DNA from 4 places in the Qipengyuania benthica genome. Region 3 is predicted to be linked to each of the others. Evidence: predicted binding sites of a transcription regulator. Region 3 holds the regulator's gene; each other region holds the start of a gene.
The links. The regulator LexA, encoded in region 3, represses DNA repair genes until DNA is damaged. The targets are predictions, from matches to a motif close to GTTCCNCNCTTGTTCT.
Positions count from the first base shown of each region.

Region 1: Q9K01_RS11875 (S24 family peptidase) is a predicted target of LexA. The motif match lies at 1,862-1,877, and genes of this name have one in related genera.
Region 2: Q9K01_RS08465 (ATP-dependent helicase) is a predicted target of LexA. The motif match lies at 2,107-2,122, and genes of this name have one in related genera.
Region 4: Q9K01_RS14085 (DUF7146 domain-containing protein) is a predicted target of LexA. The motif match lies at 2,030-2,045, and genes of this name have one in related genera.

Region 1 covers NZ_JAVAIL010000003.1:614,575-618,059, reverse strand. Annotated here, with positions in the region: gene Q9K01_RS11880 (FRG domain-containing protein) at 1-1,161, shown strand, start outside; gene Q9K01_RS11875 (S24 family peptidase) at 1,158-1,793, opposite strand; gene Q9K01_RS11865 (HhH-GPD family protein) at 2,101-2,781, opposite strand; gene Q9K01_RS11860 (MvaI/BcnI family restriction endonuclease) at 2,768-3,485, opposite strand, start outside.
Region 2 covers NZ_JAVAIL010000002.1:662,110-665,594, reverse strand. Annotated here, with positions in the region: gene Q9K01_RS08465 (ATP-dependent helicase) at 1-2,099, opposite strand, end outside; gene Q9K01_RS08460 (hypothetical protein) at 2,210-2,794, shown strand; gene Q9K01_RS08455 (GFA family protein) at 2,902-3,300, shown strand; gene rsmD (16S rRNA (guanine(966)-N(2))-methyltransferase RsmD) at 3,304-3,485, opposite strand, start outside.
Region 3 covers NZ_JAVAIL010000002.1:451,152-454,636, reverse strand. Annotated here, with positions in the region: gene Q9K01_RS07475 (ComEC/Rec2 family competence protein) at 1-1,536, shown strand, start outside; gene lexA (transcriptional repressor LexA) at 1,555-2,244, opposite strand; gene Q9K01_RS07465 (molybdopterin molybdotransferase MoeA) at 2,331-3,485, opposite strand, start outside.
Region 4 covers NZ_JAVAIL010000006.1:1,627-5,111, forward strand. Annotated here, with positions in the region: gene Q9K01_RS14080 (strawberry notch family protein) at 1-956, opposite strand, end outside; gene Q9K01_RS14085 (DUF7146 domain-containing protein) at 1,032-1,940, opposite strand; gene Q9K01_RS14090 (lytic transglycosylase domain-containing protein) at 2,079-2,663, shown strand; gene Q9K01_RS14095 (thermonuclease family protein) at 2,728-3,279, shown strand; gene Q9K01_RS14100 (DUF6961 family protein) at 3,270-3,464, shown strand.

The DNA of each region.
Region 1 (3,485 bases), on a different contig from region 3:
GACAATCCCACGATGATTGTTCGCTACGGGCGCGTTTCGAACCTCGAGGCCGGCAAGAGGGAAGTTACGGCCGATTTCGAACCGATCATAGATTTCGGCGAGGTCGCGTTCGAGAGCGTTGAGCAGGCAACAGAGATGTTTGGCGCCGACGGGTTCCAGCTCTACCGCACGCACTGGGCCGTGCGCGAAGGCGCATCCGGTCCGATTCTCGCAGGGCTGGCCGAACGGAAGCCAGCATTTGCCGATGCGGTCGCCGAATTGCTCGGTGGAGTGGCCGATGCTCCCGGTGCAGAGCCTCCCGAGAGGCACAAGAACATCATAGATGAGGTCGACAGCGTTGAAGCGTTTCTTGAAGTTCTGCAGGCGCATCCGCCCAAGGATGGAGAACAGACGTTTTACAGGGGCCACGAGGATGTCACGTTCGAACTAACGCCTTCGCTGCTTCGAAAGTGGCCGAATGGCAGTTGGAAGTTCATGCCGAACGAGGATCGCCTCTGCAAGGAACTGCTCATCGCCCACTACGACGAGTTCGAGGGAGACCAGTACTGCTTCGACCAGTTGGTCAGGATGCAGCATTACGGGTTACCGACGCGGCTTCTCGACATCTCGAGCAACCCGTTGGTGGCGCTGTTTTTCGCCTGCTATTGCAAGCCCGAACTGATGGAAGAGGAAGGGGAGGTCATCATCTTCCGCGTGCCGGAAGAGCAGGTCAAATACTACGATTCCGACACGGTTAGTTGCATATCCAACCTATCCAAGCTGAGCTACGAGCAGAAGAACGATATCGATCTATCCTTGGAGCTCGAAGCGTTCAACGGCGAGCCGGTCACGGGCAAGCTCCTGCATCACATCAAGTCGGAAAAGGGCTTCTTCGAAGCCAGGATCGTGCCCGATGATCTTGGTTCGATTGTCTGCGTGAAGGCAAAGCAAACGAATACCCGTATCAAGTCGCAGTCGGGTGCATTCTTGCTGTTTGGCCACGAGGCGATCTTGCCCGAATCTGGCCAGGACGGGCTCGAGGTTTCGCGCATCACCGTCAAGGACAAGAAGCGGATCCTTGGTCAACTCGACGCCCTCAACATCAACGCCACGACGGTCTATCCCAGCATCCAGGAGACCGCGCAGCACGTGAAGGCACGCTACAGCTTGCCAGACAGCTAGATCGCGCGGCCGAACCAAATGACGCGGCCGACCACCTGGATGCCCGACCGGTCGACGTCATCCCAGCTCGGGTAGGCCGGGTTGTCGCTGCTGATCGTTATCTTGCGCCCACCGGGCTTAAGAGTGACGCGCTTCACGACGAGGGCATCGTCGGCGCGCAGGACATAGATCCCGTCACGCAGGCGGGAGCCGTGGTCGGACGCATCGACCATGACCTCGTCGCCGTCGCTGAGCGTTGGCTCCATGGAATCGCCCAAGACGTGGATGATCGAGAGGCTGGGGCTCTTTGCCGGCGTAAGTCGCTTGAGCCACCGTTCGTCGAAGCCGAACCGGGTATGCGCCGTTTCGCTCTCGGCAATCGCCCCGAAACCGGCCGATGCATCGACATCGAGCACCGGGATCTCGACCAAGCCGTCGCGAACCGGCAATGGCGGGCCACCCAGGACTTGCTCGTCGACGCCGAAGAAGCTCGCCAGCGTTCGCCGGTCGTTATCGTCGAGCCTACGCGGCGATCCACGCTTGATGAATTGCTGGATATACGACGAGTTGCGCCCGATCAGGCGGGAAATAGAGGAGTAACCGAGCCGCCTTTGCTGGATCAGCCTGTCGAGTTCTTCCCGTACTTGTTCCATCGCTTGCATCCTTCCGGTCAATTCCGGGGTGAAGGAAATTTCCTAGACTCAATGGAGTCTTCCTACTAAGAACAAAGCAAGAACACAAGGACAAAGCGAGTCGAGGACCACATGAAACTGCTGGATAGGATCGAGTGCCACCTGCGGGAATCGCGGATGTCCGCGACGCGCTTCGGGAGGCGGGCAGTCGGCGACCCCCGGTTCGTTCTTGACCTTCGGCTCGGAAGGCGACCGCGGCGCCGCACGATCGAGAAAGTTGAAACCTACTTGGCGTCGTATGAGAAGCTGACCGTGCCTCGCGAAGATCCTAGGCAGCCTTGAAGGCACACCTGCTGGAAACGAAACACGACTGGCAGTCGGGGTTCCGCGCGCGACAGGTCAACGCGGCATGGTCGAGCACTGACCAATTGACCTTTTTCGGATCGCCTCGCCTCACGAGCCACTTGCAAGCTTGCTGAAGCCAAGGATCGTGCCGGATGTCGGCAAGTTTGCGCGGACGCACGAAGCGCTCCACGACGCGCGCCATGTTCACGTCGATGAGCGGAAACCTCTCTCCATGCTGGAACATCAAGATCGCGTGGGCCACGTACTGGCCAACGGCAGGCACCTGCAGGAGCTCCTCGTAACGGTTAGGAAACATGCCGTCATGCTTGGCAGCATACGCGGCGAGTGCACGCAACGAGGCGGCCCTGCGTTTCCATAGGCCGAGCGGCTTGAGAAACTCCTCGAGCACTTCGACGGGGGCTTCCGCGAGGTCCTGCCAACCCGGGAATCGGGTGAAAAACCGGTGGTAGAAGCTTGCGACCGTCTCGGCCCGGGTCCGCTGGAGCAAGACTTCCACGCAAACGAGCTGGTAGAGTGGTGTACCCGGCTCGCGCCATGGGAAGGACCGGCCACCACCCTGCCGGTACCAGTCCGCGAGATCGGCCGCGAGGAGCGTCAGCTTGCGCTTTTCGCCGGTCCCGAGGACCGTGTCAGGCGAGGACATGGACATTGGATGGCGGGAACAGTGCCGGGAAGTCCTTTTGCTTGATCTTGAAGAGGTAGCCGTGGTCCCTGACCAGTTGCTTCTCGCCCCTCTGGCTCATGAGGTAATCGACGGAGATCACGCCGCTTTCCAAGAGCGCTTGGAAATTACGCACGTTCGGTGCGCGCGTGTGTTCTACCTGCATGTAATGGAAATGCTCGTCTGCACCTTTACCGCGGCAGCGCGCACCGACCCAGAATGTCTGGGGATGCTTCTCGCGAAGCCTGCCTCTCAAGACCTCGAGGGGCCAAGTGACTACATGCGCGCGCCGCTCTTCCTCGGCTCGGACGTGGTCCTGCTTCAGCCAGTCCTTTTCGGTGTCGACGCTCAGCATTAACCCGAGGGAGTTTGGAGCCTTCGCGTTGATCTCGCAATTCAAGCGAAGCTTGCCATTGCGATGGTACCCAAAGTTGCTGAGCAGGTTCCACGCCGAGCCGACGGGGCTGACCGTCCAATCGGGCGACTGCGAGAATAACGTGGACCTGGTGGGAGCCCGCTTGATCCGCTTCGCCTTGAGCTCAATCCCCTTGAAGTCAGGCGTCTTCTCGGCATTGGCCGCGATGCCGAGCAAGGTTTCCAACGTCATGCCGACGCCGGTGTCACCCGGACGTAGCGTGCGAACGAAACCCTGCTCGGCAATCTCCCTCAGCGCATCGAGCAATTCG
Region 2 (3,485 bases), 210 kb from region 3:
TCGTAGCCGGTCGCCAGCGCCCGCTGCCAGCCGGGGCCGCGGGTCGCCGACTTGTCGGGGCGGGCGGTAGAGACATGCGCGAAGGGATCGTCCTGCTCGCTCCAGTTCGCGCGCCATAGGGAGGCGCCGCCGGTGAGCGTGGTTTCCTGCTCCACATGCTCGCTCGGCAATTCCTCGATGAAGCGGCTGGGGATCGAGCTGGTCCACTGGCCGTAGATCCGCCGGTTCGCGGCATGGAGGATGGTGCAGCGGCGCTTGGCGCGGGTGATCGCGACATAGGCGAGGCGGCGCTCCTCCTCGAGGCTGGCAAGCCCGCCTTCGTCGAGCGCGCGCTGGCTCGGGAACACCCCTTCCTCCCAGCCGGGCAGAAAGACATGATCGAACTCGAGCCCCTTGGCGGCGTGCATGGTCATGATGGTGACCTTCTCGCCCTGATCGCGAGCGTCGTTCTCCATCACCAGGCTGACGTGCTCGAGAAAATCGGTGAGGCTGTCGTAATCCTCCATCGCCCGCGCGAGCTCGGAGAGGTTTTCCAGCCGCCCTGCGCTTTCCGGGCCGCGATCCTTTTGCAGCATCTCCTCGTAACCGCTCTCGGTCACGATCCGGCGCAGCAGGTTGGCGGGCGTCTCGCTCTGCGCGTTCTCGCGCCAGAGCAGAAACTGCTGGAGCAGGGCCTTGAGCGAATTGCGCGCGCGAGCGGGCAGTTCATCACTGTCGCAAAGGTCTATCGAGGCGGCGGCGAGCGGCATGTCCGTGCGTTTCGCGTGGCGCCGCATGGCGTCGAGCGTTTTGGCGCCGAGGCCGCGTTTGGGCTGGTTGTAGATGCGTTCGAAGGCAAGATCGTCGGCGGGCTGCTCGATCACCCGCAGATAGGCGAGCGCATCGCGGATTTCGGCGCGTTCGTAGAAGCGGAAGCCGCCGATAATGCGATAGTTCAGCCCGATCTGAATGAAGCGGTCTTCGACCTCGCGCGTCTGGTATTGCGCGCGCACCAGGATTGCCACTTGGTCCAACGATGCGCCTTCGCGTTCGAGCCGCTCGATATCTTCGCCCAAACGGCGCGCTTCCTCGGGACCATCCCAGACGCCGATCGCCTTGACCCGGTCGCCTGCGGGCAGATCGGTCCACAGCGTCTTGCCGAGCCGCTGGCTGTTGGCATCGATCAGACCGGAGGCTGCGGCGAGGATCTGAGGGGTAGAGCGGTAGTTCTGTTCGAGCTTGATCACCGCCGCGCCGGGGAAGTCCTTCTCGAACTTGAGGATATTGGCCACCTCGGCCCCGCGCCACGAATAGATCGACTGGTCGTCATCGCCCACCACGCAGATGTTGCGGCGCTCCTGCGCCAGCAGGCGGAGCCACAGATACTGGACCTGATTGGTATCCTGGTATTCGTCGACCAGAATGTATTTGAAACGCTGCTGATACTGCTCGAGGACATCGCGGTGCCGCCGCAGGATATTGAGCATGTGCAGCAGCAGATCGCCGAAATCGCAGGCGTTGAGCGTCTTGAGACGTTCCTGGTAGAGCGTATAGAACTGCTGTCCGCGACCATTGGCATAGGCTTCGTTCTCGACCGCATCGAGGTCGCCGGGATTGAGCCCGCGGTTCTTCCAGCGATCAAGCAGGCTCGCGAGCTGGCGCGCCGGCCAGCGCTTCTCGTCGAGATCGTTTTCGCGGATCAGCTGTTTGAGCAGTCGCAGCTGGTCGTCGGTGTCGATGATGGTGTAATTGCTGGCCAACCCGACCAGCTCGGCATGGCGGCGTAGCATCTTCGCGCCGATCGAGTGAAAGGTACCGAGCCAGGGCATCCCCTCGACCGCGTCGCCGATGTGCCGTCCGACCCGCTCGCGCATCTCGCGTGCGGCCTTGTTGGTGAAGGTGACGCAGAGAATCTCGCTCGGCCAGGCGCGGCGCGTAGCGATGAGGTGCGCCAGCCGTGCAGTGAGCGCGGCGGTTTTGCCGGTTCCCGCGCCTGCCAGCATCAGCACCGGTCCCTCGGTGGTCAGCACGGCGTCCTTCTGCGGACCGTTGAGGTTTTTCGCATAGGCGGGCAGCGCACCCGGGTCGGCGGGCGGCGAGGAGGTTTCGAGAGAATTCATGATCATGCGAACAGTTAGGGAACGGCGGGGGGCAAGGCAAGGGTAACGGAACCCACGCGCCGATGCTGCGTAGAGAAGGGGGACAGCAATTGTAATCGGAGACGAATCCTATGCGTAACCTTATTCTTGCCGGCGCCGCAGCGCTGGCATTCTCAGCAGCTCCCGCCATGGCGCAGAATACCGCACAGGACATGGATGCAGGTGCCTACAACATGACCCCGGCTCAGCAGCAGATGTTCATGAACTGGGAAGACGACCAGCGGATCGCCTACACGCGCTGGCCCATCGAAGTTCAGGAATACTACTGGACTTTGAACGATAACCAGATGCGCGGCTGGTGGGTACTCAACGACGAGCAGCGTCTGCGTATCGTCGATATGCAGCCGCAGCAGCGTGCCGCAGCCTGGACCTCGATCATGAACCAGATGAGCGGTGCGACGCCGATGCCCGCCACGCCGAGCGCCACGACCACGGCACCCAGGACGGCGAATACCACGGTAGGTAACATTCAGTACCGGAGCACGGCGGTGGTTCAGAATACCCCTGGCGACCAAGGCCCGCCCACCGGCGATGTCCCGATCTGCTCGCCCAACGAGCAGGACAATTGCATCAATGCCTGGGAAGCCGGCAAGCGGGGCCCGGGTGTAACCAAGCCGCTCGGCTATTGGCCGGGCCAGCCCGCCAGCAACATGTAACGTTGGCTAACTGACGAAGAAGGGCGGGACCGTGCAGACGGTGCCGCCCTTTTCTTTTGTCCGGCACTGGCGCATCTGCGTTACGAAACCTCAAGGGATTCGATACGATGCTGACCGGAGGATGCCATTGCGGGGCGATCCGCTACGAGATTTCCGGCGTCCCGCTCAATCACGCGCTGTGTCACTGCGTCGATTGCCGCCGCGCCTCGGGTGCGCCGATGGTCGGTTGGGCGATGATGACACAGGAACGATTGGCGGTGTCGGGCGAGCCGTCTACTTATGCCTCATCGGAGCATGCCCGTCGCCATTTCTGCATCCAGTGCGGAACGGGCCTGTTCTACACCAACGACGCGATGCTGCCCGGGCTGGTGGACGTGCAGAGCGCCACGCTCGATGAGCCCGACGAGCTTCCTGCGCAGGCGCATATTCAGACGGCAGAGCGGCTCGGCTGGATAGCGGAGGCGCACCGTCTGCCCGAATTCGAGCGCTATCCTCCGCAGGAATGAAAGCTAGCTGGCGAGCCGCAGGAAGGTAAGCTTGGCCTTGCCGACGCGGCGTTCCGCCTCGATGTCGAGTTGCTTGATCGATACGATTTCGTTCACGCCGGTTTCTAGAACGATCCAGCTCGAGGCGTCGAACCAGCCGTAGCGCATCATCCGGTCGAGCGCGACCTGGCCAGCGCCGGTGCCAT
Region 3 (3,485 bases):
TGGTTCGAGGGCTTTGCCGCGACGGGATCGCTGATCGGCGACATCGAACTGGTCGAACCTGCCACCCAGGACGACGCGCTGGCGCTCGCGCAGCGACGGCTCAGCGCGCATGTCCGCGAGAGACTGGACGGATCGCCGGGGACGATCGCCGCAGCCTTCGCGAGTGGCGATCGCGGCTCGATCGCGGAGGGGGACGATGCGGCGATGCGCGACTCGGGGCTCTACCATCTGCTCTCGATCAGCGGCGTCCATGTCAGCGCGGTGATCGCCGCAGCGTTCTTTCTCGCGATGAAGCTGCTGGGGGCGTGGCCATGGCTGGTGCTGCGGGTGCGTCTGCCGCTGGTCGCCGCCGGCATCGGGGCGTTCGCGGGGATCGGCTATACGCTGCTGACCGGTGCCGAGGTGCCCACGGTGCGCAGCTGCATCGGGGCCTTGCTGGTACTTCTGGCGATCGCATTGGGGCGTGAGCCGCTGTCGATGCGGATGGTCGCGGTCGCGGCATTCGCGGTGCTGCTGCTTTGGCCCGAGGCGCTGGTGGGGCCCAGCTTCCAGATGAGCTTTTCCGCAGTGATCGCCATCGTGGCATTGAGCGGCGCGGGCTGGGTCAAGCGCTTCCTCGCCGCGCGCGAGGAGAGCTGGCTCGCGAGAACGGGGAGACGCGTGGCGATCCTGTTCCTCACCGGCCTGCTGATCGAATTCGCGCTGATGCCGGTGGTGCTGTTCCATTTCCACCGCGCCGGTTTCTACGGAGCCTTCGCCAATGTAGTGGGAATCCCACTCGTGACATTCGTCACGATGCCGCTGCTTGCGCTGGCGCTGATGCTCGATCTGGTCGGCCTCGGGCAGCCGGTGTGGTGGCTGGTGGGACAATCCCTCGACCTGCTGCTTGCGCTTGCGCGCTTCGTTGCCGAACAACCCGGAGCGGTGCAGTTGATGCCGCAGATGCGCCTGGGCACGCTGCTGGTGATGTTGGCCGGGCTTTTGTGGATCGCCCTATGGCGGGGACGGGTGCGCGCCTGGGGCCTAGTGCCGGTGGTGCTCGGGGTGGGAATGTTCCTTGCCACGCCCAAGGCCGATTTGCTGATCACTCGCGACGGGCGCCACCTCGGCATCGTCGGCGAGGACGAGCGTTTGCTGGTCCTGCGCGAAAGCCGCAGCTCCTACGCACGTGACAATCTGCTCGAGATGGCGGGTTCCGATGGAGCAGTGATCCCGCTCGACCGCTGGCCGCAGGCGCGTTGCACGCCGGAATTCTGCACCATCACACTGCGCCGCAGGGAACGTGTCTGGCATGTGCTGATCGGACGAAATCGCCAAATGGTCGAGGAGCGCGCGCTCGCGGCGGCCTGCGATCGTGCGCATATCGTGGTGGCCGACCGGTTCCTCCCGCGCAGCTGCCGCCCGCTGTGGCTCAAGGCCGACCGGCGGTTTCTCGAGCGCGAGGGCGGGACACTGGTCTATCTCGCGGATGGCGAAGTGCGCACGGTGGCACAAAGCCAGGGCACGCATGGCTGGTGGCGTGGAACACCCGACTGACGTGGCGCTCGGCGGCGCTCAGTGGTAGCGGCGCAGGAGCCCCGCGAGCCTGCCCTGGACCTGCACCTGCTCCGCACGATAGACCTGCGGCTCGTAGGAGGAATTGGCCGGGTCCAGCGTGATCCGACCGTCCTGCCGGCGCAGATATTTGAGCGTCGCTTCCTCGTTATCGACCAGAGCCACGACGATTTCGCCATCGCGCGCCGTATCGGTGCGGCGGATGAGCGCGAAATCGCCGTCGAAAATCCCCGCCTCGATCATGGAATCGCCCGAGACCTCGAGCGCATAATGGTCGCCGGGGCCGAGCAGCGCAGCGGGCACGGGAAGGCTGGTCTGCCCCTCGATCGCCTCGATCGGCGCGCCCGCAGCGATCCGTCCGTGCAGCGGAAGTTCGATTATGTCGTTGGCCGGTTCGCGCGCCACCGTTTTCGCGGCGAGTTGCGGCAAAACCGTATCATTGGCGGGCTTTGGGCTGCGGTTGGGGGGCACGGCGTCCTCGGGAGTACGGATCACCTCGAGCGCGCGTGCGCGGTTGGGCAGACGACGGATGAACCCGCGCTCCTCCAGTGCGCTGACAAGGCGATGGACACCCGATTTCGACTTGAGGTCGAGCGCTTCCTTCATCTCCTCGAAGGACGGAGAGATGCCGTTTTCTTCCAGCCGCAGCTGGATGAAGCGGATCAGCTCGTGTTGTTTGCGGGTCAGCATCGCATGGTCCTTGTGTCAGATGCCTGGCTTACCGGGCGAACGAACACGGAACAAGTACGAAACAAATGCAGCGCCGTCAAGCCCGCTCAGGAGAGGAGCAGGCAGGCGATGGGGTCGCCGGTCGTGGCTGCGGCGGCGTGCGGCGGACGGATCGCGAGCGCATCGGCCCGCCGCAGCGTGTGGAGCGCGCCGCTGTCCTGATTGTCGAGTGGGTGGATCGCGCCGCCGATGATCCTCGCGCGGACGAAATCCTGGCGATGGCCCACCGCAGGAAACGGCGCGCCCGCGGGCAGCAGGGTGGGCTGCGGAAGCGCCACGGCCGCGCCGAGCATGGTGCGCAGCAGCGGCAGGACCAGCATCTGCGCGGTGACGAAGGCAGAAACCGGATTACCGGGCAGGCCGACGGCGATGGACTTGCCGAGCCTCGCCACCATGACGGGCCTACCCGGGCGCATCGCGATGCGCCAGAAATCGACGCTGCCGCCTAGCCGCTTCAGCGCGGGCTGGATCAGATCGTGATCGCCCACCGATGCTCCGCCGGTGGTGATGACGACATCGGCATCGGCGTGCGCCGACAGAGCCTCGATCACTGCTTCGAGCCGGTCGGGAACGATGGCGGACGAAGCCGTATCGACCGGCAATTGTGCCAGCATCGCCCCAAGCATGATTCCATTGCTCGCCGGGAGATGCGCCGGGCTCGGCAGAGCCATGCCCGGTTCGACCAGTTCGTCTCCGGTGTCGAAGATCGCAACGCGTATTCGCCGATGGACTGGAAGCGTGCCATGCCCGGCCATCGCAGAAAGCGCGATCAACCGCGCGTCGATCATTTCACCTGCGGATGCCAGTGCTGTGCCGGGCATGAAATCATGTCCGGCACAGCGGATATGCGCGCCTCGACCGGGGGGACCCTCGCCGGTTAGCCGCAGCGTCTGTTCGTCGCGCTCGGCATCTTCCTGGACGAGGATCGTGTCGGCACCGGCAGGCAGGATCGCTCCGGTCGAGATCCTCGCCGCCTGACCGGGCTGCAGCATACCTTCGAACGGCCGTCCCGCCGCGCTTTCTCCCGCGAGGGACCAGGGGCCGGGCAGATCCACCCAGCGGATTGCGTAGCCGTCCATCGCCGACAGATCGGCAGCAGGCTGGCCGCGCACCGCGGTCAAGGGACGTGCGAGATAATGACCCAGGCAGCGCCCGAGCGGCAGTTCGACTACCGGGGTGGGGCGGGCGAGCGCCAGCAGGCG
Region 4 (3,485 bases), on a different contig from region 3:
GAGGTCTGTACGCGTGGCGGAAGCGCAGTGATAAGCTCGTGGAGCGAGATGAGGTCGGCAGTATCTCCGGTGATCGCAGGCGAGGACGCAATCGGCGTCTTGTCGAACACAACCAGGCGAACAGCGATCCCCGTCCCTGTCCGGCGAAACATCTGCTGCAGCCGAACATCGAGGAGCAGCGATGCTTCGTCCTGTTCCTTGGCGAAGGTGGAGGCGTCGAAGCCTTCAGGCATAATGGCGACGATCCTCGCCCGATTAGCAGCGGCCCGGATTGCACCGCGTAGGTGACGCATAGCGGTCTCACCGTCCTTGCCGCGTTCCAGGCTGTGAGCGAACGGCGGGTTCATCAGCACGGCAGACGGAACAGGGCCGCGAAGCAAGTCGGCGATCAGTTCCCCGTCATGCGCAGCGATGGTGGCCGTGGGGAAGACGTGGGCCAGACCGTCTCGTCTTGCCGGATCGATCTCGTTGAGGAGCAGCGAAGCGTTCTGGAGGCAACCCCAGAGAGCAAGGGCACCATTGCCTGCGGACGGTTCGAGGAGCGTGTCTTGCGCGCAGACAGCTGCGGCCTTCGCCATCAGCCAGGCCAGCATTGGCGGGGTCGAGAACTGCTGGAGCTCGACCTGTGCTTCGCTGCGAACGTGCCGCTGCGGCAAGGCTGCTTCGAGCCAGTCGAACCGCGCTTCGGCTTCGTGTACATTCGTCGCCAGATCGATCCGTGAGGACTCTCGAAGCCAGAGTAGTGCGCCGATCTCGACCGCGCTGTTGTAGTCGTCGATCTTCCAGGCGCTTCCCCAGTCCAGGACACCGGTCTCGTCGGCAAACAGCTCGGAAATGTCGGTACGGGTAAGATGACGTCCCGAAGCAAGAAGCGCGGCAACTCGGGTGCCAATGGCATAGGCCAATGGCATTGACGGCAACTGCTCGCCGGCGGGAAACAGGTCTGATTGAAACATGGCAATTCGTCCTCCTGATGGGGGCATCGGGACACGCCCTCTGCCGGATCAGGAATCTGAGAAGCCCTCTCTCCTCTACGGCGCCGCTTTGCGGCGCAGCCATGCTGTCAGTTCATCGTTCCAGTCGGTGCCGCGTGAGGATGGTTTGCGGACCTGGATCGTCCGCCCATCGCGGGCATAAGCGGCCAGGCCACGCGATGCGGCCAGCTCGCCGCCAGCATCGTGATCGACGAAGAGATGAAGCTCGGTCACGCTCTCGGGCACGCTGACGAGGCCGAAGCGCTCATTGCCCAGGGTCGCCCAGACGGGGATGCCGGTAAGAGCGTAGGCCGACATCGCACTCTCGATACCCTCGGCGAGGCCGAGCTTGCCGGAGGCCGGAGCGAAAAGGCGGACAGCAGCCTCACCGAGCGCGCCAAGCGCGCGCTTCGGCTTGTCGAAGCCAGCCTTGGCATTGCCCGAAAGGAACGTGCGATGGATGGCGATCGGGCCCTCGTCGAGGCTGACTGCCGCGATCATGGCGGGCAGAAAGCGGGTCCGTCCTTTCGGGCCAAGCGGCGTTCGTGGATGGAAGCGGAGCGCCGGAGATGCGGCGAGGATGCCGCGGCTTCCAAGGTAAGCCTTTGCAGGACTGGCTCGCAAAGCTTGCGCTTCGCGCCAGATCCTCAGCGCTGCCGCCGAGGGTTTGCGCATTCTGGTCGGCTCGGGACCGTCCGTAGTCGCAGAGCCTGAAAAGAGCGAGCTTGCGTCGAAACCTTCACGCGCCAAAGCAGCCAGCACGCTCTGCTGATCGCATCCCGCGAAACAGTGGAAGAGGATGGCCCTTTGGCCGAGCGTCACACCGAGGGACGGCGTGCGGTCATCATGCGCAGGGCAGCAGGCCATGCCCTTAGTACCGGACCATTTGCCCCCTCGCGATTCGCAGATACGGCGGGCGGTCTCGGCAAGCGACCGGTCGGGATGAGTTTGGACAGACAGGGACATGCGAGCTCCTCAGCATGCAAAGTGGCCCTCTCATCAGCGCTCCTCTCCTCTCCCAAACGCAGGCGTTCGCCGCTTTCCTACAGGCATATGTTCTATCTATGTTCTCTTGCGATTCGAATCAATGGAGCACCACTCGAGATGACCTTCCTCAATCGTCTGGCTGCGATAACGGTCGCCTGTCTGGGGATTATCGCGACCTCCTCACAGCAGGTCCGCGCCCAGGATTTCACCTTGTTCGAGCACGCGATCGTTCCGCCGAAGACGGACCAGCAGCCGGCAAGGGAATATCTTCCTGCAATCTACCAGGCCGAGCCAGCAAACGTATCCTACCGGGAAGGCTTGTATATGGCGGCGATAGCCGAGGCTGAACGTCGTTACGGGCTTCCGACCAACCTGCTTCGTGCTCTTATCTGGGCTGAGTCCCGCTTCAATCCGATGGCTGTGAGTCCAGCCGGTGCTGCCGGGCTGGCTCAGCTTATGCCGGCCACGGCGCGAGAACTGGGCGTCCGGAACCGTCATGACCCTCTTGCTTCGATCGACGGTGGCGCCCGGTACCTTCGCGATATGTTGGACCGGTTCGACGCAGTCCACCTGGCCTTGGCTGCTTACAATGCTGGCCCAGGTGCCGTCTCCCGATCACGCGGCATCCCCAACAATGGTGAAACGCCGCAATATGTCCGGTCTGTGTTGGGACGTTGGCAAGCAATTGGTACGTACAATTGACGAAACTACCTGATTTCCGGCTATTGTCTGAAATCATGTGCCGGAATGAAGACGGACAACGCCAGTGAATGAGACCCCCGGTGAGCCGTTCGACTTTCGCAAGGCGTTGAAGGCACAGAAGCGCCGGAAGCTGAGAAAGGAGATCGCGTTGGGTTTGGGAGCATTCGCGATCGTTTTTGCTGGAGGGATGCTGGCACTCAACTGGCCAGTCCATGATGCCAGCCTTGCTAACGACGATCAGCAGCCTCAGGCTTTATTCCAGCAAGCAAGCTCCCCACAATTCGACATCTGCGGATCCATCCGGCGCACATGCGTCGTGGATGGAGATACTTTCTGGCTTGATGGCGTGAAGATCCGGATTGCCGACATCGACACTCCCGAGATCAGCGAGCCTCGTTGCGACTATGAATACCAGCTCGGCATGCGCGCGACGCACCGCCTTGTCGAATTGCTCAATGACGGGCCCTTTGAACTGACGACTATCGGGAGCAGAGATGAGGATCAGTACGGTCGCAAATTGCGGGTTGTAACGCGCGGCGGCCGCTCGCTTGGCGATCAGCTGGTCAGCGAAGGGCTGGCGCGGACCTGGACCGGGAGACGTGAGCCATGGTGCTGAACCGCGATCAGGAATTGTGGGCCGTCGCACTCTGGGTCGAAAAGAACCATGGCGAAGAGGGAACCGCTTATATCGCGCAGCAAATCCAGCGGCTATCCAACGAAGGGGACGAGGCAGGCATAGCAACGTGGAAGACTGTTGCTGAACGCTTCGATCAACTTAGCTGCCAAAGCTCTACGAACTGAGGCTCGGCACGATGCGGAATT